DNA from 3 places in the Nonomuraea sp. NPDC050451 genome. Region 3 is predicted to be linked to each of the others. Evidence: riboswitches for the same ligand, from Rfam matches in the RefSeq annotation. Region 3 holds a riboswitch; each other region holds the start of a gene.

Evidence for each region. A riboswitch is a leader RNA that binds a small molecule or an ion and turns the genes downstream of it on or off. The one in region 3 is predicted to bind S-adenosylmethionine.
Region 1: another riboswitch for S-adenosylmethionine. It lies ahead of ACIBI9_RS24580 (aminotransferase class V-fold PLP-dependent enzyme); the one in region 3 lies ahead of thrC (threonine synthase).
Region 2: another riboswitch for S-adenosylmethionine. It lies ahead of ACIBI9_RS46035 (GNAT family N-acetyltransferase); the one in region 3 lies ahead of thrC (threonine synthase).

The regions. Positions count from the first base shown of each region.
Region 1 is NZ_JBITHZ010000007.1:327,340-336,905, reverse strand. It holds gene ACIBI9_RS24590 (NADH-quinone oxidoreductase subunit D) at 1-892, opposite strand, end outside; gene ACIBI9_RS24585 (DoxX family protein) at 1,015-1,674, shown strand; gene ACIBI9_RS24580 (aminotransferase class V-fold PLP-dependent enzyme) at 1,671-2,957, opposite strand; SAM riboswitch class IV at 3,003-3,118, opposite strand; gene ACIBI9_RS24575 (TerC family protein) at 3,231-3,968, shown strand; gene ACIBI9_RS24570 (cytochrome P450) at 3,978-5,171, shown strand; gene ACIBI9_RS24565 (SAM-dependent methyltransferase) at 5,155-6,117, opposite strand; gene ACIBI9_RS24560 (chaplin family protein) at 6,306-6,533, shown strand; gene ACIBI9_RS24555 (DUF2520 domain-containing protein) at 6,977-7,867, shown strand; gene panC (pantoate--beta-alanine ligase) at 7,890-8,726, shown strand; gene ACIBI9_RS24545 (DUF6624 domain-containing protein) at 8,746-9,252, shown strand; gene ACIBI9_RS24540 (L-aspartate oxidase) at 9,316-9,566, shown strand, end outside.
Region 2 is NZ_JBITHZ010000024.1:176,129-185,694, forward strand. It holds gene ACIBI9_RS46010 (hypothetical protein) at 1-209, shown strand, start outside; partial or broken gene ACIBI9_RS46015 (ISKra4 family transposase) at 341-1,822, shown strand; gene ACIBI9_RS46020 (DUF998 domain-containing protein) at 1,812-2,576, opposite strand; gene ACIBI9_RS46025 (TetR/AcrR family transcriptional regulator) at 2,749-3,354, shown strand; gene ACIBI9_RS46030 (GrpB family protein) at 3,906-4,466, opposite strand; SAM riboswitch class I at 4,759-4,859, shown strand; gene ACIBI9_RS46035 (GNAT family N-acetyltransferase) at 4,867-5,487, shown strand; gene ACIBI9_RS46040 (hypothetical protein) at 5,966-6,307, opposite strand; gene ACIBI9_RS46045 (AAA family ATPase) at 6,836-7,063, shown strand; gene ACIBI9_RS46050 (DUF488 family protein) at 7,056-7,532, opposite strand; gene ACIBI9_RS46055 (RidA family protein) at 7,611-8,006, opposite strand; gene ACIBI9_RS46060 (helix-turn-helix transcriptional regulator) at 8,143-9,117, shown strand.
Region 3 is NZ_JBITHZ010000067.1:245-9,810, reverse strand. It holds gene ACIBI9_RS65295 (Zn-ribbon domain-containing OB-fold protein) at 1-324, opposite strand, end outside; gene ACIBI9_RS65290 (S8 family serine peptidase) at 538-1,662, opposite strand; gene ACIBI9_RS65285 (hypothetical protein) at 1,659-2,273, opposite strand; gene ACIBI9_RS65280 (S-adenosyl-l-methionine hydroxide adenosyltransferase family protein) at 2,349-3,155, opposite strand; gene ACIBI9_RS65275 (DUF3263 domain-containing protein) at 3,273-3,572, shown strand; gene otsB (trehalose-phosphatase) at 3,611-4,381, shown strand; gene ACIBI9_RS65265 (hypothetical protein) at 4,417-4,992, shown strand; gene ACIBI9_RS65260 (trehalose-6-phosphate synthase) at 4,999-6,429, opposite strand; gene ACIBI9_RS65255 (RNA polymerase sigma factor) at 6,461-7,015, shown strand; SAM riboswitch class I at 7,095-7,236, shown strand; gene thrC (threonine synthase) at 7,250-8,482, shown strand; gene ACIBI9_RS65245 (MoaD/ThiS family protein) at 8,508-8,783, shown strand; gene ACIBI9_RS65240 (cold-shock protein) at 9,029-9,229, shown strand.

The DNA of each region.
Region 1 (9,566 bases), on a different contig from region 3:
GCCCGGGAGGCAGCGAGCGCAGCCGTTCGACGCAGGCGTCGGCCAGGTCGAGCGAGATCTTGAGCTGGTCGAACAGCACCTGGAACCGGGAGTGGCAGTCGCCGGCTTGTCGCGTGACGACCTTCACGGGCAGCTCGGGGTAGGCGAGGTACGGGTCGTCGCGGCGCAGGTCGAAGTCCACCCCGGAGGCCCTGGCGATGGGGCCGCTGACGCCGTACTGCGTGATCTGCTCGCGGGAGAGCACGCCGACGCCCTTGGTGCGGGCGATGAAGATCTCGTTGTGCAGGATGAGGTTCTCGATGTCGGGCACGCGGCGGCGGGTCTCCGCGACGGCCTCCGACACCCGGTCGAGCCAGCCGAGCGGCAGGTCCTCCTTGAGGCCCCCGACCCGGTTGAACATGTAGTGCATGCGGCCGCCGGAGATCTCCTCCATGACCGCCTGGATGCGCTCGCGCTCGTTGAACGAGTAGAACAGCGGCGTGATCGCGCCGAGCTCCAGGGGATAGGAGCCGAGGAACATCAGGTGGTTGAGCACCCGGTTGAGCTCGGCCAGCAACGTGCGCGCCCACACGGCCCGGACCGGGGGCTCCATGCCGAGCAGGCGTTCGGCGGCGAGCACCACGCCCAGCTCGTTGGCGAACCCCGACAGCCAGTCGTGCCGGTTGGCCAGCATGATGATCTGACGGTAGTCGCGGACCTCGAACAGCTTCTCCGCGCCCCTGTGCATGTAGCCGATGATCGGCTCGGCGGCGGTGATGCGTTCGCCGTCGAGCGTCAGCCTGAGCCGGAGCACCCCGTGGGTCGACGGATGCTGCGGGCCGATGTTGAGGATCATGTCCTCGGTGGCCAGCTCTTTCGCACCCGCGCCGATCCCGACCACACGTTCCGTCATATGGCAATGCTGCCACCGCGCCGGTTGCCGATCCAGGGCGGGGCCGGGTCAAGGAATGGTACGGAAACGCATCCCTAACTCGGACACGGGGAGGAATACCAGGAACGGGGGGAGATAACACCATGAAGAGAGTTGTGTTTGATGTCGCGGTGCTGATCGCACGGTTGGTGACCGGCGTGATCTTCGTGGCGCACGGCGCGCAGAAGTGGCAAGGCGGCCTTGGCGCCACGGGGCAGGCGTTCAAGGGCATGGGGATCCCGATGCCGGAGCTCGCCGCCGCGTTCGCGACCGTCATCGAGACCGTCGGCGGCCTTTTCCTCATCCTGGGCCTGCTGGTACGCCTTGTAGGGCTCCTGCTGCTGGTCAACATGCTGGGCGCCATCGCGTACGTGCACGCGGGGCACGGGGTGCTGTCCAGCGCCGGTGGCTGGGAGCTGCCCGGCGCGCTCGGGGCGCTGGCCCTGCTGTTCCTCGCGCTCGGGGGCGGCCGGATCGGGATCGACGGGATCTTCGCCGCGATGTTCGGCCGCCGCAAGGCACGCCGGGCCGCCGAGGAGGAAGGCGCCACGCAGCCGCAGCGTCCGGAGCCGTCGAACGTCACGACCAGGACCGCCGGCCCCGCGACGCCCGGGCCGACCGCCGAGGCGCCTCGGGTGCCCAGGCAGCCGACCGAGCACCGGGCCGGCGTGGTCAACGACGACGACATGAGGGACATCGACGCCCTGGTCTCCGACGAGCCGCCGCCGCACCGCAAGCCGCCGAACCGCTCCGACGCCGTCTAGCGGTTCACGAGGTCCCGCAGGGCCTCGACCAGCCGGTCCACGTGCTCCTGCGTGGTGCCGATGCCGATGGAGGCCCGCACCGCGGAGGCGGTCCCGTCCTCACACCCACCGTCGGTCTCTCCAAGAAGATGCCGGACGAACGGGTGCGCGCAGAACTTGCCGTCGCGCACGCCGATGCCGTACTCGCTGGACAGCACCTCGGCCACCTCGCGGGCCGAGTAGCCGTCCACGGTGAACGACACGATGCCGACGCGCGGGTGGTCATCCCCCCACAGCGACAGCTCCCGTACGCCCTCGATCGAGGCCAGCCCCGAGCGCAGGCGCGCGATCAGCCGCTCCTCCTCCCGCACCAGCGCGGTCCAGCCGGTGGCCGTGAGCGCGTCGCAGGCGGCGGCCAGGGCGATGGCGCCCAGCACGTTCGGGGTGCCCGCCTCGTGCCGCGGCTCCGGGTCGTCGTGCCACTCGGTGCCGTCGCCCACGGCGCGCACCGCGCCGCCGCCCTTCAGGTACGGCTCGCCCTCCGCGAGCCAGTCCCGCCGCCCGACCAACACCCCTGCGCCGAACGGCGCGTACAGCTTGTGCCCGGAGAAGGCCACGTAGTCCAGGTCGAGCGCGGTCAGGTTGAGCCGCCGGTGCGGTACGAGCTGGGCGGCGTCCACCAGGATGCGGGCGCCGTGCCGGTGCGCGACGTGGGCCAGCGCGGCGATGGGCCAGAGCTCTCCGGTGACGTTGGAGGCGGCGGTGACCACGAGCAGCTTGGGCCCCTCGATGCCGGCCAGGGCCTCGTCGGCGGCGCGGACGGCCTCGCCGGGGAAGGCGGGCGGCGCCAGCCGTACGGACTTCTGCCAGGGGAGGAGGGAGGCGTGGTGCTCGGTGTCGAAGACCACGGTGGTCGTGCCGGCGGGCAGGCAGCGGGCCAGGAGGTTCGTGGCGTCGGTGGTGTTGCGGGTGAAGATCACGGCGTCGTCCGGGCGGGCCCCGACGAACGCCCGGACCGTGTGGCGGGCCTGCTCGTAGCGGGCGGTGGTGAGCTGCGAGGCGTAGCCCGCGCCCCGGTGGACGCTGGAGTAGGCCGGGAGCGCGGCGCTGACGGCGGCGCTGACCGGCTCGAGACAGGGGGCGCTGGCGGCGTAGTCGAGGTTGGCGTAGCCGACGAGCCTGCCGCCCTTGACCGGCACCTCGAGATCGGCCCCGAGCACGGCGGGGATCGGCCTGCTCGTGGCGGCCGGAACCGCCTCGGCGGCGCGAGCGGGGACGGAGCTGAAGATCGTCAACGTGGACACGGCACATCTCCCTCAGGGTCATCGGACCCCTGGAAGCAGCCATGGAGCCCGCGCTTGCCCGCCACACCTCGTGGCGGACCAGGTCTTCACCCGGGGCACCCCGCCGCGGACGCGAGGGTTGCCGGCCAGCTAGCCGGGGCTTGTCGCTGGCACTCATGACCTACGGCGCAGACTATAACCCAATCCCCGCCACCGATCGCAAGTCGGTGAACTTATTCGCCCCCTGACTCGTTGCTACCGGAAATCCCGCCCACGTGTCATGGAGGTGCGCAGATGTTCGACTGGGTGACCGACCCTCAAATCTGGATCGGTTTCTTCACCCTGGTCGCCCTGGAGATCGTGCTGGGGATCGACAACATCATCTTCATCTCCATCCTGGCCGGGAAACTACCTCCCGAACAACGGGACAGAGCCCGGGTGCTGGGGCTGGGCGCGGCCCTGATCACCCGGCTGCTCCTGCTGCTCGGCCTGTCGTGGGTGGTGCAGCTCACCGAGCCGCTGTTCGCCGTCTTCGGTCACGAAATATCGGGACGCGACCTGATCCTTTTGCTCGGCGGCCTGTTCCTGCTGGGCAAGAGCGTCACCGAGATCGGCCACAGCATGGACGGCCCCGTGGGCAAGGACGGCAAGAAGGCCGCGGCCGCCTCCTTCGCCGCGGTGATCGTCCAGATCATGGTGCTGGACATCGTGTTCTCGCTCGACTCCGTCATCACCGCCGTCGGCATGGTCGACGAGCTCGGCGTGATGATCGCGGCGGTCGTGGTGGCGGTGCTGGTGATGCTGTTCGCCTCGGGGCCGATCAGCAGGTTCGTGGACCGGCACCCGAGCATCAAGATGCTGGCGCTGGCGTTCCTGGTGCTGATCGGCGTGGTGCTCATCGCCGAGGGCTTCGGCCAGCACATCCCCAAGGGCTACATCTACTTCGCGATGGCGTTCTCGCTCGTCGTCGAGCTGCTGAACATCCGGATGCGGAGCAAGCGACCGGCGCCACAGGAGGATGCCACTCCATAAGATGAAATAGTGCGATTTGACCCTTGGGATCCGGATTTCGTGGCTCACCCGTACCGGGTGTACGACGAGCTGAGGCGCGAGGCGCCGGTCAGTTACTTCGAGCCGACGAACCAGTGGCTGATCTCACGTCATGCAGACGTGAACGCCCTGCTCAGAGACCGCCGCCTGGGGCGGTCCTACCTCCATGTGGCAACCCACGAGGAGTTCGGCAGGCCGCCGGAGCCGGAGTTCCAGGAGCCGTTCTGGCGGGTGATCAGGGCGGGCATGCTCGACGTGGAGCCGCCGGTGCACACCAGGCTGCGCCGGCTGGTCTCCAAGGCGTTCACGCCGCGCATGGTCGAGTCCCTGCGTCCCCGGGTGCGCGCCATCGCCGAGGGCCTGGTGGACGCGTTCGTGGAGAAGGGCGGCGGCGACCTCCTCGCCGAGGTCGCCGAGCCGCTCCCGGTGACGGTGATCGCGGAGATGCTCGGCATCCCCCACGCCGACCGCCACCTGCTGCGCCCATGGTCGGCGGAGATCTGCGGCATGTACGAGCTCAACCCGAGCCTCGAGGACCAGCACACGGCGGTACGGGCGGCGTCGGAGTTCGCCGACTACCTCAAGGCCCTGGCCGCGGAGCGCCGCCGGGCTCCCGGCGACGACCTGGTCAGCGCGCTGGCGCAGATCGACGAGCTGACCGAGGACGAGCTGGTCGGCACCTGCGTGCTGCTGCTCAACGCCGGCCACGAGGCCACCGTGAACGTGACGGGCAACGGCTGGTGGGCCCTGTTCCGCAACCCCTCCGAACTGGCGCGGCTGCGCGAGGACCGCTCGCTGCTGCCCACGGCCGTCGAGGAGGTGATGCGCTGGGACACGCCGCTGCAGATGTTCGAGCGCTGGGTGCTGGAGGACATCGAGGTGCACGGCGTGGAGATCCCGCGCGGGTCGGAGGTGGCGCTGCTGTTCGGCTCGGCCAACCGCGACCCGGCGGTGTTCGAGGACCCCGACCGGCTCGACGTGGGGCGGGTCGACAATCCGCACATCTCGTTCGGGGCCGGGATCCACTTCTGCCTGGGCGCGCCGCTGGCCCGCATCGAGCTCATGGAGTCGTACGGCGCGCTCCTGGACCGGGCGGCCAAGCTCGAACTGCGGGAGGAGCCGAGCTGGAAGCCCGGCTACATCATCAGAGGGCTGCGGTCGCTGGAGGTCACCGCCGCTGGCTGAGCCAGCCGAACCCGCCGAGCCCCGCCGGGTCGATCAGCTCACCCTCCTCCGACGCCCTGGCCAGCGCCCGGATGTAAGCACGCGGTTCGGTGCGGGCCAGGTCGATCGGGGGCCGGGTGCCGGTGATCCCCAAAGCCCTCAGCGCGTCGCGCTGTGTGGACAAGGCTGTGGATATCGCGCCGGCCTGGCGCCCGGCCTCGGCACACGCGTCAAGCGCGACATGAGCCGTGATATCGCAGGTCCCATCGGGGATCGGGGCAACGACCGCACCGTCGCGGTAACCGGTCAACGTGCCACAGAGGGGCCGGTTATCCACAGGGTGTGCATAATCCGCGGCAATCGCTCGGCCCTTTGTGAGGCGTCCCACAACAGAGGCCCACGCCTCGTCGCGGGGGCGGCCGATCTCCGCGCGCGAGCCCACCCGGGTCAGCGGCCACCACCGGTCGAGCCAGGCGCGGTCGTCCGGTGGCAGCGGCTCGCCGAGGCGCTCCTCGCCGGTGCGGACGTTCACCATGATGAGGCGCGGCCCGTCGGCGGTCTGCTCCGCCACGTCGAGCGGCACGTTGTCGAGCCACTCGTTGGCGACGGCCAGGCCCGTGATGCCGGTGGGCACGCTCCGCCGCCAGGCGATCCGCTCGGGCAGGCCCTCCGGCCTGGGGGAGAGGTCGACGGCGGTGACGCGGAGCCGGTCGCGCAGCGCGGGCTCGGCGGCCTCCAGCACCTGGGCGACCAACGTGCCCTCGCCTGCGCCGATGTCGACCAGGTCGAGCACGTCAGGACCGCCGAGCTCGGTGTCCACCTCCGACAGCAGCGCCAGCACCGCGTCGGCGAACGCCGGGGAGGCGCTGACCGAGGTCCGGAAGTGGCCTGAAGGGCGTTCGCGAAGGTAGAAGCCCTCCTCGCCGTACAGCGCACGCTCCATCGCGGCGCGCCAGGTGAGCCACATGTCCAGGACTATCTCATGACTTTCGTGTGACACGCATCGTCATCATTTGGCTACTCATTGTCGCCGACTTGCGGTACGTTTACCTAATGTCATCGAGCAGTCGCGTTGCGTCATCCCTCGTTTGGTGCGACCGGCCGCTCCCGAGCAAGCACCAGCGGCCCCGGGCCGCCAAACTGAGAGGAGCCCTCGTGCTGAAGAAGGTCATGGTCGTCACAGGAGCCGTCGCCATGCTGTCGCTCGCGGCCCCGGCGCACGCCGACACGACCAGCGGCAACGGCAGCGTGCTCGGCGGCAACCAGCTGCACCTTCCCATCGCGATCCCGATCAACGTCTGTGGCAACGCCGTGGCCGTCATCGGCGCCGCGTTCGCCGGCTGCAAGGGTGGCGCCAACGCCTACGTGCCGAGCCACCACTGAAAGAAGAAAGAGCCCGGGCCGGCATTCGTCCGGCCCGGGCTCCAACTCCGGCTGGTCGGTCGGCGAGCGGCCAGCCGGTCGCACCTCCAAAGAGGTCCCATCCTGCGGGCGTCGGGTCCTGGATGAAGGGACTCGGCGCCCGCTGCCATGCGATGAAACCCCTCTCCTCATCTCTTCCGACAGGGGGTGCACGTTTTGTATGCCCTTGTCGCATTTGTCGTTAACTCAACGGGCGGCAAAACCGCGGTCACGGAGGAGCCCCCGGGCGAGTCGCGGGACCTGCCCTACAGTCCGCAGCCCTGAGAGGCCGTTACGCTGGTCGGCAGTGCCACAACAGAAGCCTGCTCGTCGGACCGGAGCCCTGCTCGTCGTGCCTGGTTGAGGCCAGGGCGGCAGTCCGCCCGTCAGGCTTCTCATCAGCAGGTCGACAGGGGTGTGACGTCATGGACGCAGGGGATCGCCCGGCACGGCTGACTGTCGGCGTACTCGGGGCGGGCAAGGTCGGCTCGGCCCTCGGTGCCGCACTGGCTCAGGCCGGGCACCGGATCGCGGCCGCGAGCGGGGTGTCGGACAACTCACAGCGATGGGCGGCCGACCGGCTCGGCGTCAAGCCGTCCAGGCCCGACGAGGTGGTCGCGGCGGCCCAGCTCATCCTGCTCACCGTGCCCGACGACGCGCTGCCCGACCTCGTCAACGGGCTGGCCACGACGGGAGCCGACCTCAACGGCAAGCTGCTGGTGCACACCAGCGGGGCGTACGGGCTGTCCGTGCTCGAACCGGCGGCCAAGGCCGGCGCGCTGCCGCTCGCGCTGCACCCGGTGATGACCTTCACGGGCAGGGACGACGACCTCAACAAGCTCACCGGCATCTCGTACGGCGTGACCGCCCCCGACGTGCTGCGGCCGATCGCCGAGGCCCTGGTGATCGAGATGGGCGGCGAGCCGGTCTGGATCGCCGACGCCGACCGCGCGCTCTACCACGCGGCGCTGGCCGGGGCCGCCAACCACATGGTCACCCTCATCGCCGAGTCGCAGGAGCTGCTGGGGCGCATCGGCGTCGAGCATCCGGGGCGGATGCTGGGCCCGCTGCTCGGCGCCGCGCTCGACAACGTGCTGCGGCTGGGCATCGCGGGGCTGACCGGCCCGGTCGTCCGCGGTGACGCCGGCACCGTGCGCAAGCACGTGGACGCGCTGATCCTGGCGGCGCCCGAGGCGGCCGACGCCTACATCGCGCTGGCCCGGCTCACGGCCGACCGCGCGTTGGCCGCGGGGCTGCTCAAACCGGAGGAGGCGGAGCGGCTCCTCGACGCGCTGGGGGGCAATATATGGACGTGAACGTCGCGTTCGGAGGGCTGTTATGGAACTGATCGTTGCCAGGGGTCGGGAAGACCTGGTCAAGGCGCGTCGTGGTGGTGAGGTGGCTCTCGTTCCCACCATGGGCGCGCTGCACGAGGGGCACAGGTCGCTGATCAGGCAGGCCCGCGTCCGCGCCGATCAGGTCGTGGTCAGCATCTTCGTCAACCCCCTGCAATTCGGTCCAAGCGAGGATTTTTCACGCTATCCCCGTACATTCGACGCCGACCTGGACGTGTGCCGGGCTGAAGGCGTGGACGTCGTCTTCCACCCGGACGCCGCTGAGATGTACGCGCCCGACCGCCAGGTGAGCGTCTCCGCGGGCCACATGGGCTCGATCGTCGAGGGCGCCTTCCGGCCCGGCCACTTCGACGGCGTGCTGACGGTCGTGCTCAAGCTGTTCAACCTGGTCCAGCCCGACCTGGCGGTCTTCGGCCAGAAGGACGCCCAGCAGCTCGCCCTCATCCGCCGCATGGTCGCCGACCTCGACCTGCCCATCGAGATCCTGGGGGCGCCGACCGTACGCGAGCCCGACGGCCTGGCCCTGTCGAGCCGCAACCGCTACCTGTCCGACGACGACCGCCAGGTGGCGCTGGCGCTCTCCCGCGCCCTGCGGGCGGGCGCGGCCGAGCTCACCCCGGCCAGGGTCCGCGCGGTGGCCCAGGAGGTGCTCGACGCGGCCGGACCCCGCCTCGCGACCGACTATCTGGCGCTGGTCGATCCGGCGACGTTCGCCGAGGTGGACGAGTCGTACGCGGGGATGGCCGTGCTCGCGGTCGCCGCCACGGTGGGCACCACCCGGTTGATCGACAACGTCACCCTCACCTTGAATCCCGCCTGAGGCGGACTACCGTCGGGTCATGACCGACGAGGAGCTGCGGGACGAGTTGCTCCGGCGCATGGAAATGGACCAGGCGATGCGCGACCCGGCCAAGGGTTCTCCCGACGACAGGCAGCTGGTGCGGCTGCAGAAGCTCGACGAGGGCAACACCGCCTGGTTCTACTCCGTGGTCGCCACCCGCGGCTGGCCGCTGGTCTCGCAGGTCGGGCAGCGGGCCGCGCGGGCGGCCTGGCTGCTGGCCCAGCACGCCACCTCCCGCCGGGCGCAGCGGGTCCTCCACGAGGCGATGGCCGACGCGGTCGAGCGCGAGGAGGCCTCGCCACGCGACTTCGCGTACCTGGAGGACCGGGTACGCGTACGTTCAGGCCGCCCCCAGCTCTACGGGACCCAGTTCCACGACGGCGCCGACGGCTTGGAGCCCATGCCGATCGAGGACCCCGGCCTGCTCGACGAGCGCCGCGCGGCCGTGGGGCTGGAGCCGTTCGCCGAGTACGAGGCGTTCATCCGGAAAACAGAGGGCCGCTGACTCATCACTCCGCACGAGGCGTTATCGTCATATTGACGAAATCCCTCAGTGAGGAGATCCCTGATGAGTGCACCGGCGATTCCCCTGCGGTTGACCGCGCCCGCGCCCGGCTGGACCGTCGAGGCGGACGTGGTCGTCGTCGGTTCCGGTATCGCGGGCCTGACCGTGGCGCTGCGCCACGCGGAGCTCGAGCCGTCCGCCAAGGTGCTGGTCGTCACCAAGGACGTGCTGTCGGCGGGCTCCACCCGGTGGGCCCAGGGCGGCATCGCGGCCGTGCTGGATCCCCGTGACACCCCCGATGAGCACCTGAACGA
Region 2 (9,566 bases), on a different contig from region 3:
ATCGGGATGTGCTGGAGGTGCTGGCCGATGCCGGGCGGGCGGTGCGGGCGGGGAAGATCTCGGCAGCGTTGGGGCGTGGTGAGTCGGCCGTTGCGGTGGAGGGTCTGCGGGGCAAGCTGCGGCGGCTGGTGGAACGAGGCTGGCTGACCCAGGATGAGCCCGGGCTGTTTGCCCTGACCGAGCAGGTCCATCGGCAGGTCGCCCAGTAGAGGGCAAGAAGGCGGGGCGGGCGGTGCCAGCTCGTCACCGTGTTGTGCCGGTGGTGGTGGTTGGTGGTGGCTCTTGCTTGCCGGAGGTTCGAAGGTGCGACCCGAACGAGCCCGCCAGCAAGGAAGAGCCGATGACACCGTACGACAGCGCGGTCAGAGCTGACTGCTTTGCAACCTCGAGGGGATTCTTCGATCTTCTGCTCACCGAGCTGGCCGATCCGGTCACGGGCGAGTTGTCCCATGCCGAGCTGGAAGTGCTGTGCGAGGGGCGGGGCCGCCGGCTGGTGCGGCAACTGCTGCAGGATCACCTGGATCTACGCGCGGAGCGAGAGGAGGCCCACCTGGCGACCGAGCATCCGCCGGGGCGGCTGGAGTAGGGGCACCACCGGTTGCTGGCCACGGTGGTGGGCACGGTGGCGGTGCGCCGCTGCGCACTGCGCGTCCCTGGCCGGCGCAACCGGTATCCGGCCGATGAGGTGCTGGCCTTACCTGCGGGCCGGCACAGCCACGGGCTGGCGCGGCTGGCGGTGGCTGAGGCGGTGCGCGGCTCGTTCGACGCTGCGCATGCCGCGATCATCGACCGGTGCGGGAATGTGATCGGCAAACGGCAGATCGAGGACCTGGTCGTCGCCGCCGCGGCCGATGTCGAGGCCTTCTACGCCGCCCGCGTCCCGCTGCCGCGCACCGCCACCGAGCTGCTGGTGCTCAGCACCGACGGCAAGGGCATCGTGATGCGGCCCGAGGCGCTGCGCCCGGCCACCCGCCAGGCCGCCGCCCGGCACCGCGGACGCTTCCGCACCCGCCTGGCCTCCGGCGAGAAGCCCTACCGCAAACGCATGGCCACCCTGGCGGTGGTCTACGACGCGGTGCCCGCGCCCCGCCGCCCGCACGATGTGATCAGCCTCGGCGAACGCAGCGGCGACCGGCCGGTGCGGGCCGGGCCGCGTGCGTCCGGCAAGTGGATCTACGCATCGGTCACCTGCTCCGCCGAGCAGGTGATCGCGGTGATGTTCGACCAGGCCGAGGCCCGCGACAGCCTGCACGCGCGCACCTGGGTGGTGCTGGCCGACGGCGATCACCACCAGATCCAGCTGCTGCAAGCCGAGGCCGAACGCCGCCACGCGCGCATCCATATCGTCTGCGACCTGATCCACGTGCTGGAATACCTCTGGCGCGCGGCCCGCTGCCTGCACACCGCCGACGACCCGGCCGCCGAGCAACGCGTCGCCGGCTGGGCACTCGCCCTGCTGGCCGGCCGCCTCGGCCAGGTGATCGCCGATCTGAAGGCCCGCACGACCGACCGAGGTGACGCTCTGTCCGTCGCGGCCCGCTATCTGACCAGCCACCGCGCGTTCCTCCGCTACGACCAGGCGTTGGAGCAGGGCTGGCCAATCGCCACCGGCGTCGTGGAGGGAAGTGCCCGCTACCTGATCGGCGACCGTCTGGACATCACCGGAGCACGGTGGGGACTGGCGGGGGCTGAGGCCATCTTGAAGCTCCGTGCCCTGATCGCCAACAACGATCTCGATCAGTACTGGATCTTCCACGTCGAGCGCGAGAACCAGCGTGTCCACCACCGCCGTCACCAGGACGAATACACCCTCAGCGCTTGATCAAACCAGTCACTACGGAGCTACACCCATGCCAGATGGCAACTCCCGCGCAGCTAAGGCCGAGCAGGAACGGATGGACGGCGCCGCGTTCGATGAGGCCGACGAGGACGTTGGCCCCGGAGATGAGGTCGGCAAAGTAGGCCACCATCGAAACCAGACCGATCACGCCAACCGTGACCAGCGTCCGCCCGAGTTTCAGTGAGAGCCCGACGCGTCGGTGCATGCTCCCGAGCGCGATGGCCAGTACGTTGGCGCCGACGAAGCCTGCCAAGGCGCCCAAGGCATGGAAGTCACCGGTACCGTCGTTCATCGCCTCGCCGGATCCGGGAAACAATCCCAGCAGGACGCCGCCGGCGGCCAGCAGCGTCGCGGGCACAAGCGCTGCCCAGCGGTGCCAACCGAGCAGACCGCGCAGCACAGCCACACCGGCCAGAATCATGATCCCGAACAGGAAGAAGCCGGTGTTCATCACCCATGCCAGCGGTGAGTACATGTACTGCCCAAACAGTGTCGAGGGCCCGTGGACTCCGAGATTGCTAATGAAGTGGTACGTGTAGCTGTAGGGCGGATCCGTCCATGCCGCAGCGGCGATGAACTCGGCGAGCAAGAAGATCATCGGCCCCGCGATGAGCAAGGCTCCCGCGGTTCGGCGCTGCCAAGGCTGGCGCGCGTCGGCGACGAGCGCTTCAGGCTTTGCGTCGTTCGCGGGTTCGTTTCGCTCGAGGCTCGAGAGCGGATTGATGTTGCCAGCCATAGTCATGGTCCTTTCCGGTGTCGGCGCTGGGCGCCGGGGTCGGTACGGGTTCGTGCCGAGTCGACGCAGCATGGGGATGCCAGCCACCCAATAGCTTCACTCGCACACTTACTATACCGAGACTACTTTTATCGTCAATATAGTTGGAGTTCGGCACTAGTAGGATCTGGTCATGGTTGACGGAACGGTCGTGGGACGGCGGGAACGCAAGAAGGCAGCAACGCGGGCGGCGATCTTGGACGCGGCAACGGCGCTCTTTCTCGAGCGCGGCTTCGACGGGGTCAGCGTTCGCGAGATCGCCGACAAGGCGGACGTCTCACCCAAGACGGTCTTCACGCATTTCACGCAGAAGGAGGCGCTTGTCTTCAGCGACGAGGACGAACGGCATGAGCGCCTCGTGGCCGCGGTCAGCGGCCGGGCGCCGGGGACTACAATCTCCGACGCACTGAAGGCGCACTACCTCTCCGAGATCGCCGCGATGAGGTCTGGGCCCCAACGCCAGATCCTCACCCTCATGGAAGAGACACCGGCCCTTATCGATTACGCGGAGAAGATGTGGTTCCGCCATGAGGGCGCCCTGGTTGCCGCGATCGCCAAGGAGTTCGGGCTCACGGAGCCGACCGACGAGATCCGCTTCTACGTCCGTTTCGCCCTGCAGATCCAGCTCAGCGCCACCCACGAGGCAAGTCCGGAATCAACCATCGATGCAGGGTTCCGACTTCTCGATGAAGGCTGGGCGCGCTACCACGAGGCCGGAGACCGGAGCGCATCCGGGTGAAGGCTCGCGAGCGGTAGCCTCGCCGAGGCGGACGAAGGCTCCAGTCACGGTGGCTTTGTCGGGGCCGCAACACTGATCCCGAGCGCTGCGGGCTGTTCGTCCTGAACCCGCAGGTGAAGCGCCTCAGGAGTGAAGCGATGTTGCGGAGAGTTTCCGCAGGTGGGCACGGCGAACCGTAGATACGCCGCAACGATCACTTACCTGGTCACGGGTCCGCGCAGGCGAGCGGGTCCCTGAGAACGAGCCACACCCATCGCCGTACCGCCGTGGAGCACTCCGCCCCTGACAACCACCAGTCACCAAGCTCAGTCCAGCCTCCAGAAGGGGAGGGTCCAGACAGTCCACGACTTGATTGTGCCTGGTGAGCGCACATCAACCGCAGATCAGCACTCCGTGACCCACCGACGTTCGGACTCGTTCGAGATCGTTGACGTCAATGCAGGGGATTGGCTCGGTACGGCCTTGTATTGCAGCCTGGTGGGTGGCTTAGGTGGGTGCAAATGCTCGGTCGGGGAGCGTGCCTTGCACAGGCTCGCGTCGCCGGCCGTTCGTCACCTCGGAACCTCGTCGTGTGACGGCACCTGATTGCTGTCTATCGATGCTCGTTCCGCATCGGTAAGACCAGCCGCGGCGAGGATTGCCTGCACCATCGCATTCTTTCCGCGGCCATAGTCGTCGATGTCGGCGGCCGTTGCGCCAACACGCTTCTTCACCGCGGCGTACTGGTCACGAAGCTCCTCGTCGGCGCGCAGGATGTCTCTGACCGCAAGGTGGTTCCGGAGCGACAGCGCCCCGTCAACGATGACGTAGGTATTGGTCCCGGCGAGTCGCGCGGGCTCCTTGAACGCCCATCGCTGAGGGATTCCCAGCTCGCCCAACGGCGAGAAACCCAGGCCGATCAGGACGTCCGTGGCAGCCTCGACATCATGCTCGGCCACCACGATGTCGCAGTCGATGATGGGCTTGGCGGCCAGCCCGGGGACTGACGTGCTACCGACATGTTCGATGGAAATCACCGGCACACTAGCGGCTTCCAATGCCTTGGCGTACTCCTTTCGCAGCGCCTCAAACCGATCGGGCCATGCAGGATCGTAGTCAACAACCGTGATCACGGTTGGAGCCTAAGGGGGCAAGACACATCTCCGCGAGAACTCCCTAACCGCCACCCTCCCCCGCCCCGGGACGACCCGGGCCACGCATTTCCGCGGTCCAGGAGTCAGCCAACCCATTCACCGCACGAGACCACTCGCAAAGACTCAAAGGCCCGCAGAGGATCGGGGATTCGAACCCCGGATGGGCGGAACCCCAAACCGCATTGGGTGCAACTCCTCCGGAAGGAGCTCCAGTTCAGCCCTTGCGGCGGATTGACGGTGTCCGCCTGTGCAGGCATGCTCTTGACTCGGTAGTTCATCCAGAGGATCCGAGGGACCTGGCCCTGTGACGGTCCGGCAACCTCCCCGGCGGGAAATCCGCGGGAAAGGTGCCAATGCCAGGAACGATGAGGGAGAGCTGATGAGCGTACGGCTTGATGTTCCTGTCCTTGCCGGTGATCTGGTGCGGTTGGAGCCGCTGGCGATGCGGCACGCGCCGGATCTCGCGGAGGCGGTCGAGGAGGATCGGTCGTCCTACGATTTCACGCTGGTGCCTCGCGCTCACGAGATTCCGGACTACCTGGCGGCTCAACTCTCCCGCGACGGGCTGACCCCATTCGCACAGGTTCGGCTCCCCGACGGCAAGGCGGTGGGTTGCACCGGCCTGTGGGATCCTCGCAGGTGGCCGGATCGGCCTGGCCTGCGGGCGATCGAGATCGGCTTCACCTGGCTGGCCGCCTCGGCGCAGGGCACAGGGATCAACGCCGAGGCGAAACTGTTGCTGCTGTCGTACGCGTTCGACGCGCTCGGCGTCGCCCGCGTCGACCTGAAGACCGACGCCCGCAACCACCGCTGCCGCCGGGCCTTGAAGCGACTCGGCATTCCCTTTGAGGGCGTGCTGCGTGCTTGGTCCATGTCGTGGGCGCGCGGCGAGGAGGGCAAGGTTCGCGACTCGGCCATGTTCGCAGTGGTCGCCACCGAATGGCCTACCGTCAAACCGGTACTGCAAGCCCGTCTCAGCTCTCGTTCGCCGGCCCTCTGAGAAGCTTCGGCTGGGTGACGGTGGCGATCAGGCGGTGGGCGGAATCGTCCTGGTTGCGGGTGTGGTGAACGCGGTTGAGGTGGTAGGTCCATAGGCGTTGAGGTCAACCGTTGCTGATGACGCGCGCGGAATTTGAGGACGGCTCCGGTCAGACCCCACTGGGCGCCAGTGTTATCCGGCGAACCGGCTCTGCCATGGCGAACATGCCGGGCTCGTCCTCGGTCAGCTAACCACGTTCCACCACATCCGTGACGTTCAGGCTGCCGTGCCGCCCGCCCTGTCCGCCATCGCTACCATGATCAACGATGTTGGCCTGGACGAAAGCGTGCTCGACGAAGGGGCGACAGACCTGACGGACCTGCGGCAGGTGTGGGCACAGATCCCCGACCCTCGTGATAGGCGGGGACGGGTCTCGCATAGTGAGAACCCCTTTCAGCCCTGCCGATCCGGTCCAGCAGCGGGGTAATCCTCGGCACGGCTAGGGCAATTCGGCGAGGATACCGGTCGTTGTGGACCAGATGAGCCCCGCACCGGCGAATATCAGAAGCTGCAGGGCGAGTCGCTTACCCAGGTGCCACTTTGTGGCGGCGGCGCAGCCGATGATTGCTATGGCCGCTGAAACGGGAACGATCGTGGCCGTGGCCCAAAGGAACATCCACAGCGTGGTGTCCTTGAGGCTGTCATCGAGTCCGACCTGCGCGCCCTCGATAAAACCGAAGGTTGCCGCGAGGGTGAGCGCAACGGCGCTGACGACCGCCACGCCGGCGAGGACCACGCGCCATCGGGAGCTTATCGCTTGCGAATCGTGCGGGAAAGTCATGATCATCAGTATGGGACGTCATGGATACCTCTCGCAACGAGCACCAATAGGCCGGGAGCTCAGGAATAGCCGTTCTAGGGGGTCTTGTTGAATGTCATACCGACGCCGGGCCGTACGCGATCAAGAACTCCTCAAGCCGTGGGGACAGCCCTGACGAGCAAAAGGCCCTCTCCCTAATCAAAGTGAAGGCCTTCCATCTGTGGCGGAACTGTAAACCCAAACCGCGTTAGCAGCTCACAGCCACCCTGCTCCAGGCAATGCCATATGGGCGGAACCGCAACCCACGCCAATCGCATCACCGACCCTATCGGCGGGGTGGTGGCCTGGCGCCTGTCAAGTACGACTCCAGTCGACACGCGACCAGCAGTGACACAGCTCACCCCGGAGATCGCTTAACAAGAATTTCTTTGCTCAGCCACTTGGATTTCCGGCATCTCCTTTGGATAAGCTCCGTCGATATCTCCCACCCCGAAGAGCACTTAACTGCCAGACCAAGACGCAGCCACCACTTCACAATTCGGCAGGCTCGTGCTGCTCGGCGGACCGCCAGGATCCGGAAAGTCCACCATTGCGGAGACCTTCGCCTCGACTGCCGAACGACCTACCGTGCACCTGCAGGGTTTTATTCTGCCTTATCTCCCAGCGGCCAAGCACCAGAATGAAGTCGTCCAAACCTCAGGCAGCCGGGATGTCCAAGTGCACGACGCCCGGGCACACATCCAAGTGATCACCACCGAGGGCGCTACACCTACGTAGGGCGCAGGTGCTCGATCGTGATGTGATGCTGCCCGGCCAGCCGCTGGGCGATCAACGAGCGGTGGCAGGCCTCAGGGTCGAGCTCGACACAGAGCAGCGCCGCGGTCCCGCTGCTCGGCAGCGCCGACACGATCGGCGTGAGGTCGGCGCGGTCGAGGATCTCGGTGGTGTAGCGGCGGGTGTACTCGGCGGCGAGCTCGCGGCGCGAGCGCTTGCCGACCCCTTGGCGGTGGTCCTCGGCGTACTGGAGCTGGCGTAACTCGGTGGTCGGGGCGAGCTCACGGTGGTGCTCGTAGGCGATCCCGGCCTGGGCGAGGGCCGCCTGCAGCCGGCGCGAGTTCGCCCAGGCGTACTCGGGTCCGCGCACACCGCGGCGCTGGCGTACGTCAAGCAACAGACGAACGTCCGCGTACCGCAGTCGTTGCAGGAAGGACGCGCCGTCGAAGCCATAGACGCCGATTGTCACCATTCTGAGCACCGGAAATCACCCCACCTGCCTGCTACTCGTGCCGCCTCCGGCAGCCCTGCCGGAGGCGGCGAGGTCACATCACGCGACGGCGGTCCCCTCAAGCTCGACCATCAGGTCGGGGATCGCCAGCCGTGTCACCCCGAGCATCGTGGTGGACGGTGCCACCCCGGCGGCGCTCAACCGCGACGCCAGCACGCCGTAGTGCTCGAAGAGCCGATCGACGTCGGTGGTGTAGACGTTGAGCCGGACGAGGTTCGCGAGGGACATGCCGCCCTCGCCGAGCACGGCCTCCAGATTGTCGAGGCTCAGCGCCAACTGCGCCGCCATGTCACCGGCATGCTGGGGCTTACCTTCGCCGCTCATCGCGGTCTGGCCGGAGCAGTACAAGGTCCGGGTGTGCCCGGAGACGATCTCGCCCTGGTTGTACCCCAGCTCCACCGACCACGTCCACGGGTTGACCGCCGTTCGCTCCATTGCCACATCAGCTCCATTCGGTTCGTCGACGTTACGTACGTCCAGCGGCTCGGTAGCCGTCATCTTTTTGGTCGCGTTGAGGAGCCTCCCAACAAATCACGACATCCTGTGTCGTGTATTTCGATAAAGTTCTCGCATGCGCGCCGACCGGTTGGTCTCGCTGGTGCTGCTGCTGCGCCAGCACGGTCGGCTGTCCGCGGCCGCACTGGCCCGCGAGCTGGAGGTATCCACCCGCACCGTGCTGCGCGACATCGAGGCGCTGTCCGCAGCCGGTGTCCCGGTCTACGCCGAACGCGGCCGGCACGGCGGTTTCGCGTTGTTGCCCGGTTTCCGGACCGAGCTCACCGGACTGAACCCCGACGAGGCCCTTGCCCTGCTGATCGCCGGATCGCGGCGCGGCGCGCAGGCATTCGGCCTCGGCTCGGCACTCGCTTCAGCGATGCTCAAGGTGGTTGACGCGCTACCCGAAAGCTATCGGGACACCGCGGCCGGCGTGGCCGAGCGATTGCTCATCGACCCGGAGACCGACCTGCTCTCGCGTCGGCTGGTCGCTGAGGAGGTGCCTGACGCCATAGCGGCCGAGGTCCTGCGCGCGGTGTTCGCCGGACACAAGCTGCAGATCCACTACGCGGCTGTGAACCAGACCCCGAAGTGGCGCACGGTGGACCCGATCGGCCTGGTCACCATCCGCGACCAGGGCTACTTGCTGGCCACGAGGTCTGGCGCGGACCGCACCTACCGGCTGTCCCGGGTCCTGGCCGCCAAGGAACTCCCCGAACCCGCACAGCGACCAGACCGGGTCGATCTGGACCGGGCCTGGCAGGAACGCAGCACACAGTTTCGGACCGGCGGCGACCAAGTCACCGTGCTGGTACGGGTGAACCCGGCGCGGCGGGAGGACCTGCTGGGCACCGCGCTGGCCGTCCTCGCCGAAGAAGCCGACTCAGACGGCTGGCTACGGCTGGAGGTGACCTTCCAAGATCCGAGACACGCCGAATGGGCGCTGTGGCAGCTCAGCACGAACGCGGAAGCCCTGGCCCCGCAGTGGTTGCGCACCTCCCTGCACAACCGCGCCGCCGCGATCGCCACCCGCTACGCAGTCTCATCCTGAGAGTTGTCGCCTTCTGCGGGCCGCCGCCGACGCGATTCGGACCGCTCCGTACTGGCAGGTGCCAAGCGCCGAACGACGTCCCACGGCTATCCACACGACCTTCTCCCGCGAGCACAATCTGATCGCGTCCGGCGTCCGGAGGCAGCCCTAAGGGTCTTGTGACCAGCCGATATCGACGCAGGCGAGTTTCTGTCGACCAGACTGGACCAGCGTGGGCGATCGGTCACGTCCACCGTCGCCGACCCGCCTGGCTCCCCGATCATCCGCAGGACAGACAACCTGGCCATCGCATTTCTGCAGGCCACGACTCAGCGCGGCCCCGCGAGGCGTTGCGACTACGACGCCCTCGAAGATCAAGATCTGGGGAGAGGGCCTTCCGACCTGCGGAGGATCGGGGACTTTGAACCCCGGATGGGCGGTAAACCCGAACCGCAACCCGTGCGGACGCG
Region 3 (9,566 bases):
CAGCTCGTTCACCGTGAGGCCCTTGACCTGCCCGAGCACCACGATCCCCACCTCGGCGAGCTCGACGGCGGCCAGCGTCACCGGCACGTACGGATCCGCGGCGACATAGGGGGTGGGCGGTGGATAGCAGGCGTTCGTGTACGACCACACCCTGCCGCGGCGGGGGAGGCGGATCGTCTCCATCGAGGTGCCGTCGCAGCGCGGGTTGGGGCAGAGGCCGGTGCGGGGCGGGAAGGTGACGGTGCCGCAGGTCGTGCAGCTGGTGCCCAGGAGGAAGACGCCGTCCTCGTCGATGGCGAACCAGCCCTCGATCGCTAACGTCATGCCGCCAGTATCGCACAAGCGCTTGCTAGGTTGGCGACCCGCCGACGTCCCGTTGCCCGGGTGGGTGCGCGGGTGGCCCACCGACGTCCCTTCGGTCCTTCGGGAGAAGACTCGGAGGAGAAGGGCGGTTGGGGGAGGCGAGGGGCCGGCCGGGAGGGGGCTGGGGTGCGGGTGCCGGGGTTGGGGGCTCGGTCGGCGGGCCTTCGGGTGGGGTCAGGGGCGGCGTTTGCGGTGGCGGACGAGGATGCGGGCCGACATCGCCGCCGCCAGCATCACCATGCCCGCCACCACCGGCCCCCGGGAGGCGGGCGGGGGGCCGTCGCCGAAGTACGGGCCGGGGCGGGCGAGGCCGGCGCCGGGCGGGTCCAGGCGGGCGGCCTCCTGCAGGGCGAGCAGGGCGTTGGCCACCCCGTGCCCGTAGGCGGGGCTGTGGCCGTCCGCCGGCTGCCGCCGGGTGCCGAGCTCGATGGCCGTCCGTACGTGGTAGGGCGACATGCCGGGGTAAGCGGACTTGATCAGGGCCGCGATGCCCGCCACCATGGCCGCCGCCGAGCTGGTGCCGTCGCTCACCACGTACGAGTCGCGCGCGTCGGCCGTGACGATCTCCGTGCCCGGCGCGACCACCGACAGGTAGTCCTGCCGGTTGGAGAACGCGGCCACCCTGAGCTCCCGGTCCACCGCCCCCACGGCGATCACCCCGGGGTAGGCGGCGGGGAAGTTCTTCCTGTTGGCCGTGCCGCCGTCGTTGCCCGACGAGGCCACCAGCACGGCGCCCCGCGCGATGGCGTACTGGATGGCCTCCTCCTCCGAGGGCGAGCCCTCCCACGCGCCGCTGCCGCCGCCCAGCGACATGCTGATCACGTCGGCCCCGTGGTCGACCGCGTACCGGATGCCCTTGGCCAGCGCGTCCCGCCCGCCGGCGCGCTGCTGCTCGCGCAGCGGGTCGCCGTTCTCCAGCGTGACCCGGATGGACAGCACCTCGGCCGCCGGCGCCACCCCGATCACGCCGCCCTTGTGCTCGTCGCCGTGCCCGCGCCCGGCGATCAGGCTGGCCATGGCGGTGCCGTGCCGCCCCCATAGGCCCTTGGCGGTCCCGGTCAGGTCGGGCCCCTGGATCACGGCGCCCTCCAGGTCGGGGTGGCGGCCGTTCACGCCGGTGTCGAGCACGGCGACGATCACGCCCTCGCCCCTGCTCGACCGCCACGCCTCGGGCAACCGCATCGCGGCGAGCTGCCACTGTCCCGCCCGGGCGGCCTCGCCCACGTCGTCGGTGGCGCTCGCCGGGACGGTCCCCACCGCCAGCGCGGTGACGAGGAAGACGACGGCGAGCCTGCTCATCGGGTGAGCGCCCGGTGCAACTCGGTGGCGAGCTGCCGCGCCGTGGCGCGCAGCCGGGGTACGAGGCGGTCGCCCGGCTGGTACGGCCGGCCGTCGGCGTATCCGGCGGCCGTCGCCACCACGTAACGCTGATCGGACCTGAGCACCACCCCGGTGAAGTACTGCCGCTCGCCGAAGCGCTCGGCCGGTCCCCGGGGGAAGGCCACCGGCCGCACGGTCGCGGGCCGTCCCACGCGGTAGTAGTCGCGTCCGGGCGTGTCGAGCACGGCGATGCCCACGGTGGCGACGAACGTCTGCGTGCTGTCGGCGTACGTGGCACGCAGGGCCACGCGGCAGCCGCGCCGGACGGCGGCGGGCTGGAACGCCGTCCGGCAGGGCGCCTCGGGGGCGACCCCGGCCAGCACGTACGTGACCCGCGCCCCCGACGGGCTGACCCCGGGCAGGGTGGCCGGGAAGATCTGCGAGACGGGCCACGCGTGCCAGCGCTCTGACACGGGCGGCTCCGGCGCGGGCCAGATCGCGGACATTATGGAGAGCAGCACGATGGACAGCTGGTACACGTCGACCTCTGGAGGGGAGGGGAGGGACGCCCGCGCGTTGCATTCTGACACGTGACCGCTGACTCATTCCGACGCTTCGGTAAACAGACCGATACGCGGAGTAATTCCGATCTGTGTGTCTTCGTCCTACGAAGTAGGGGATAGTCGGACATGCGCGCCAGGTGGGAGCCCCAGCCGCTGCGCTGCGTCACCGGAGTTGACCGCGATCGCGACCAGCCCCGCCGAGTCCGCGAACGCCACCAGTTCCCCTGGCGGCACCGCCGCGAACGTCTCCCGGTAGGGCAGCGAGAGCTGCCGCCGGCCCAGCCAGACCCCCAGCGTGTCGCCCACCCGCACGCCCAGCGCGTGCAGGTCGCCGGCCGCGATCGAGAGCTGGGTGTTGCCGTAGCGGTCGACCGAGACGAGCTCGCCCTCCACCGAGCCCTCGCGCAGCAGCGAGGTCGGCGCCGGCAGCGTCACCAGCCTGCCGACCGGCACCTCGGGCCCCAGGTCCGACGGGCTCAGCCCGCCGCACAGCCGCCCCGCGACCGGCGAGAAGACGTCGCGCCCGTGGAAGGTCGGGGAGACCGGCCGCAGGAAGTGCTCCTCGTTGCTGATCGCATAGGCGGCCTCGGCGCCGCCGCTGGCGTGCACGGCCCACGACAGCAGCCCGTTGTCAGGACCGATGAACACCCGCCCGCCCGCCTCCACGGCCACCGCGCGCCGCGCGCCGCCCGCACTGGGATCGACCGCGCCGATATGGATGCCCACGGGAAGGTAGGGGATGGTCTGGGCGAGAATCGCCGCGCCGCGCCGTACATCACCCGAGGGGATCAGGTGGCACACGTCGATCACCCGCGCCTCGGGGGCGATTCCGGCGATCACTCCGTGACACGCCGCCACATAGCCGTCCTCGAGTCCATAGTCGGTGAGGAGCGTGATTACTGAGGTCACATTTCGTGACTGTACGTCTCTCAATACGCCGTGAACAGCCGCACTTCGCACATTACGATTGGCCACGGGCCGCGTGCGTGCGGAGTCGTCGCACGCACCTTTCCCGAGGAGGACACCATGGGAGCACCGCTCAGCGGTGACAATGCTGCCCAGGAGACGTCCGGCCAACCCCTCTCAGAACGCGATCTCGAGCTCCTCGCCTTCGAACGCCAATGGTGGCGCTACGCGGGCGCGAAGGAGCAGGCCATCAAGGAGAGCTTCGGGTTCTCCGCCACTCGCTACTACCAGTTGCTCGGTGAGTTGATCGACCGGCCGGAGGCGCTGGAGCACGATCCCATGCTGGTCAAGAGGCTGCGCAGGTTACGGTCCACCCGTCAGCGGGACCGCGCCGCCAGGAGACTCGGCATGCGTCCCTGACGGCTGGGTACGGCAGCCGCGTGAGGAACATCCCTGGAATGAAATCGATCTTGGACGACCCGGCAGGCGCCGTGATCGGGCTCGACTTCGACGGGACCCTGTCGCCGATCGTGCCCGATCCCGCCAAGGCCGTGATCCATCCGAAGGCGCCGAAGGTGCTGGCCGAGCTCGGCGCCCACGTACTGGCGGTGGCCATCGTGACCGGCCGGCCGCCGGCCACCGCGCTGGAGCTCGGGCGGGGCCTGGCCGACGTGCCCCGGCTGGTCGTGCTCGGGCACTACGGCTTCGAGCGCTGGGAGGCCGGGCAGATCTCCGGGCCCCCTCCGCCCCCGGGCGTGCTTCGGGCCGAGGCCGAGCTGCCGCTGCTGCTGGAGTCGCTGGGCCTGCAAGGCGTCACGATCGAGGACAAGGGCCGGGCGGTGGCCGTGCACACCAGGCGCAGCCCCGACCCCGAGGGCGCGCTGGCCAGGCTGCGCGAGCCGCTGGCCGAGCTGGCCGGCAAGCACGGCCTGGTGGTCGAGCCGGGACGCTTCGTGCTGGAGCTGCGGCCGCCGGGCATGGACAAGGGGCAGGCGCTCAGCCTGTTCCTGGCGGAGCGGGCCGCCAGGTCTGTCATGTTCGTGGGCGACGATCTCGGCGACCTGGCCGCGTTCGAGGCCGTACGCCTCTCGGGGCTGCCCGGCGTGACCGTGTGCAGCGGCTCCGCCGAGGTCACCGAGCTGGCCGAACGGGCCGACATCGTGGTGGACGGCCCCGACGGCGTCGTCGCGCTGCTGGAGGAGCTTGTGGCGGCTTTCAGCCGTTCATGACTGAGCTGCAAGTCGTGCTCTCTAGGGTCGAGCGCATGCACAAGCGATACCTCGCCGCCGCGGCCGTGGCCGTGGCCACCCTCCTCGCGGCCTCCCTGCCCGCGCACGCCGCGCCCGCCCAGGCGGTCAAGCTGCGCAAGGGCCTGACCCTCTACATCCCGATCAAGTGGCAGGTCCACCGCATCGGCGACGAGGTCCAGATCGTGACCGGCAAGTGCGGCAAGCCCATGGGCTGGGGGACGCCCGAGTGCGACGCCTTCTACGTGCTCGGCCCCTCGTCCATCAAGCGCGGCGCCGAGGGGTTCGGCCCGTACACCGGCAAGAGGCCCTTCTACACGGCGAGCGACGTGCAGCCGTGCCCGTTCAACGACAAGTGGGGCGAGGTCATCGGCCCGAAGGTCACCAGGGGCCTGCGCCAGGTCGGCGCGGGGCACAAGGCCGCCTACAACGCCTGGAAGTCGGAGTGCGTCAAGTATTCGGGCTCGACCACGAAGGTGCTGCTCCGCTTCACGCAGCGCGAGTGGTACCTGCCGCAGAGCAAGATCCTCATCGTGGACCAGTGGAACACGCCGGGGCTGGCCGACGCGCTCGAGAACGCCGACTGGACCTGATCGCGCTCAGATCTCGGCCAGCGCGTCGAGCTGGGCCGCGAGCCACTTCTGCGGCGGCAGCGCGGTGGCCGCGGCGTGCAGCTTGTCGCGCCGCATGCGGCGCTCGTCCTCCGGCATGACGAGCGCCGCATGCAGCGCGGCGGCCGTGCCGCTGATGTCGTACGGGTTGACCACGAGCGCGTGCGGGCCCAGCTCCGCCGCCGCCCCCGCCTCGCGCGAGAGCACGAGCGCGCACCTCGTGGACAGGATCGGGCCCTCCTTGGCGACCAGGTTCATCCCGTCGCGGATGGGGTTGACCAGCAGCACGTCGGCCATCCGGTACGCGGCCAGCGAACGCGGGTAGTCGTCGTTGACGTTGAGGATCAGGGGGTCCCAGTCCTCGGTGCCGTACTCGTCCTCGATCTCCTGCGCGCAGCGCAGCACCGACGCGGTGTATTCGCGGTATTCGGGCAGATCGTGCCTGCTCGGGTAGGCGAACGCCAGGTGCACCACCTTGCCGTGCCACTCCGGGTGCGCGGCGAGGAACTCGCGGTAGGCCACCAGGCCGCGCACGATGTTCTTCGACAGCTCGGTGCGGTCGATGCGGACGATCAGCCGCCGGTCGCCCACCTGCTCCCTGAGGGCGGTCATGTGCGACTCGACGTCGGGCTCGACGGCGCGCTCCCACAGCGCGTCGCCGTCCACGCCGAGGCTGTGCACGCCGATGCGGGTGGTCCTGCCCTCGTGGGTGACGCTGCGGCCCACGCGGTCGACCTCCGCGCCCAGCAGCGCCTCGCAGCAGTCCATGAACGCCTGCGCCCACCTGTCGGCCAGGAACCCGGCGTGATCGGCGCCCAGGATGCCCTCCAGGACCTCTCCGACCACCTCGTCGGGCAGCAGGGAGAAGTATTCGGGGGGCGCCCACGGGGTGTGGCTGAAGTGGGCGATGCGCAGGTCCGGCCGCTCGGCGCGGAGCATCGCCGGGGTAAGCGTCAGGTGGTAGTCCTGCACCATGACGCGGGCGCCGTGGCCGGCCTCCTCGGCCAGCGCCAGCGCGAACGCGCCGTTGTAGTCGCGGTAGGACTCCCACTCGCGCTCGAACCTCGTGCCGAAGTTCGGCGAGTTGGGGATGTCGTAGAGCAGGTGGTTGACGAACCACAGGGTGGAGTTGGCCACGGCGTTGTAGGCGCGGTGGAAGGTGGCGGGCGGGATGTCGAGCATGCGCAGCGGGCCCGTGTCGTAGCCGGCGTGGTCGATCCGGCCGCCGGGCACCAGGCGCACGGCGCTGCGGTCGCCGTCGGACAGCGCCGCGCACACCCACAGCACGCCGTCCTTCTTGGCCACCTCGGACAGCGCCGAGACCAGGCCGCCGCCACCGCGTTTCATGGTCAGCTCACCGTCGTCGGAGACGGTGAAGGAAACGGGTCCTCTGTTGGAGGCCACCAGGACGCTGTTCATCTACGCTCCCTTCGCCCATAGGATCCCAGCTATGGCGCTAGATGAGCTAACCGAGGAACTCGCCCGCTCGGCCGCAGGAGGAGATCATCGCGCACTTGGCGAGCTCCTGGCGCGGATCGAGCCCGATGTGATGCGACACTGCGCCCGGATCCTCCCCTATCACCAGGATGCCGAGGAAGCCTCGCAGGACACGTTGCTGGCCGTGGCGCGCAACATCGGCCGGTTCGAGGGCCGGGCGCGGTTCAGCACCTGGCTGCACATCGTGACGGCCAACTGCGCGCGCACCACGTACAGGTCGCTCAAACGCCGGGCGGCCGAGCAGAGCTCGGACGAGCTGCCCACGCAGAAGCCCGACGTGGCGCGGGTGAGCGTGATCGCGGGCTCGCGGCTCGACCTGCTCGACGCGATGGAGGCGCTGGAGGCCGACAAGCCCGACCTGGCGCAGGCGCTGGTGCTGCGCGACATCGTCCAGCTCGACTACAACGAGGTGGCCGAACAGCTCGGCATCCCGCTCGGCACCGCCAAGTCGCGCATTCACCAGGCCCGCAAATACGTGCAGGGAGTGCTGGGTGATGATTATCGCTGAGACGCCACGTCTCGCATCTTGAGATGGGTGGCCATTTCGGCCTCATGGGCGGGTAGAGTCCTTTTCAACAACTGAATATTGCTCATCCAGAGGGGTGGAGGGACCGGCCCTGCGAAGCCCCGGCAACCCTCCCGGCTTGAGACTCGCGACCTGGCGAGGCCGACCGGGACAAGGTGCCAATTCCGGTCTGCGGTCAAGGTGGCCGCGGGCGAAGATGAGGGAAGGCCTCGCTTCATGTCGCTCGACTTTGGTCCTGCTGTCGGTCTGTCCTGCCGCGAGTGCGGCACACGTTACCCCCTCGGTCCGAGCTTCGCGTGTCTGGAGTGTTTCGGGCCGCTCGAAGCGGCCTATTCCTTCGGTACGGTGACCCGCGCCGACATCGAGTCGGGTCCCGCCAACATCTGGCGTTACCGGTCGCTGCTCCCGGTCCCGGTTGACGTCGCCAGTAAGCCCAATATGAACCCCGGTTGGACCAAACTGGTCAAGGCCGGAAACCTCGGACGCGCACTCGGTCTCAAGAACCTGTACGTGAAGGACGACTCGGGCAACCCCACCCATTCCTTCAAGGACCGGGTCGTCGCCATCGCCGTCGAGGCGGCGCGTAACTTCGGCTTCCACACCCTTTCCTGCTCCTCCACGGGCAACCTCGCGGGCGCGGTCACCGCGGCGGCGGCGCGCGCCGGGCTCGAGGCGTGCGTGTTCATCCCGGCCAACCTCGAAGCGGCCAAGATCGCCATGGCCCGCGTGTTCGGCGGCAAGCTGATCGGGATCGACGGCACCTATGACGAGGTCAACCGGTTCTGCTCCGAGTTGATCGGCGACCCGCTGGGTGACAAGTGGGGATTCGTCAACGTCAACCTGCGGCCTTACTACGCCGAGGGCTCCAAGACGCTCGCGTACGAGATCGCCGAGCAGCTCGGGTGGCGGTTGCCCGAGCAGATCGTCATCCCCATCGCCTCCGGCTCGCAGCTCACCAAGATCGACAAGGGCTTCCGCGAGCTGGTGCAGCTGGGGCTGGTCGAGGACACGCCGTACAAGATCTTCGGGGCGCAGGCGGCCGGGTGCTCGCCGGTCTCCACCGCGTACAAGGCGGGGCACGACGTCGTGCAGCCGGTCAAGCCCGACACCATCGCCAAGTCGCTGGCCATCGGCAACCCGGCCGACGGGCCGTACGTGCTCGACATCGCCCGGCGCACCGGCGGGGCCGTCGAGGACGTCACGGACGCCGAGATCGTGGCCGCGATCAAGCTCCTGGCCTCGACGGAGGGCGTCTTCGCCGAGACCGCGGGCGGGGTGACCGTGGGCGTGCTGAAGAAGCTCGCCGAGAGCGGGCGGCTCGACCCCGAGGCCGAGACCGTGGTCCTCAACACCGGCGACGGACTCAAGACGCTCGACGCGATCAGCGACGACGCACAGCCCACGGCCGTGATCCGGCCCTCCCTCGACGCGTTCCGCGCGGCTGTCTGACAACCAGGAAAGGCGAGTTAAACCCATGAGCGTTTCGGTGCGGATTCCCACCATTCTGCGCACCTACACCGGTGGCAACGCCGAAGTCAGTGGCGAGGGCGCGACTCTTCGTGACGTCCTCGCCAAGCTCGACTCCGACTACCCGGGGATCGGCGCGAGAATTCTGGATGAATCGGGCAAGATTCGTCGTTTTGTCAACGTTTACGTTGGGGAAGAGGACGTCCGTTTCGCCGACGGGCTCGACACTCCGGCACCAGAGGGCACGCAGATCTCAATCATCCCGGCGGTCGCCGGCGGCTGAGTGCCATAGATCACACTTGTGGAAGGCGCCCCTAGTGGGCGCCTTCTCCTTTTCCAGGCCAAATGAAACGTTGAAGCGCCTTCGTTGCGAAGAAATGCGTCGTTTGCGGATTGACTCTGTTGCCAAACCCCGTGCCACAGGTATGGTCGAGGGCGATCGTCTGGCTGATTTTCCCTTAAGTCCGGCGATTACGGGTCTCGCGGAGGAATGGGCGAGATCTGAAAGCCCAGTAAGAGGAGTCGGAAGTGGCGCAGGGCACCGTCAAGTGGTTCAACGCGGACAAGGGCTACGGCTTCATCGCGGTAGACGGTGGTAAGGATGTATTCGTCCATTACTCAGCGATCATGATGGACGGGTACCGATCTCTCGAACAGGGGCAGCGCGTCGAGTTCGAGATCACGCAGGGCCAGAAGGGACCTCAAGCGGAGGCCGTCCGCGCCGTCTGAGATACACCCCCTGGTATGCACCGGCGGGGATCGCCCGGCAGCGCAGTCCGTGCGAACCCGCCACCTTTCTTTCGTCGACTCGGTCACGGCGAGCCGCGCGAGGCGGCTCGCCGTGGGCCCGGATCCCGCCACCTGCGGTGGCCTGGACGCGGCTCGTCGCAGGTGCGGGGTCCTGCCGCCGGCGACGGGCGGCCCCGCCGCACAGGCTGATATGGGGAGGAAAGGCCCGGTAGGAGGCTTCTCGCTTGCACTCGGCAGGGTAGAGTGCTAAACAGTTCGTTGGCACTCTGTGCAGCAGAGTGCCAACACTCGGATCGGGACGATGGGGTCTGCCGAA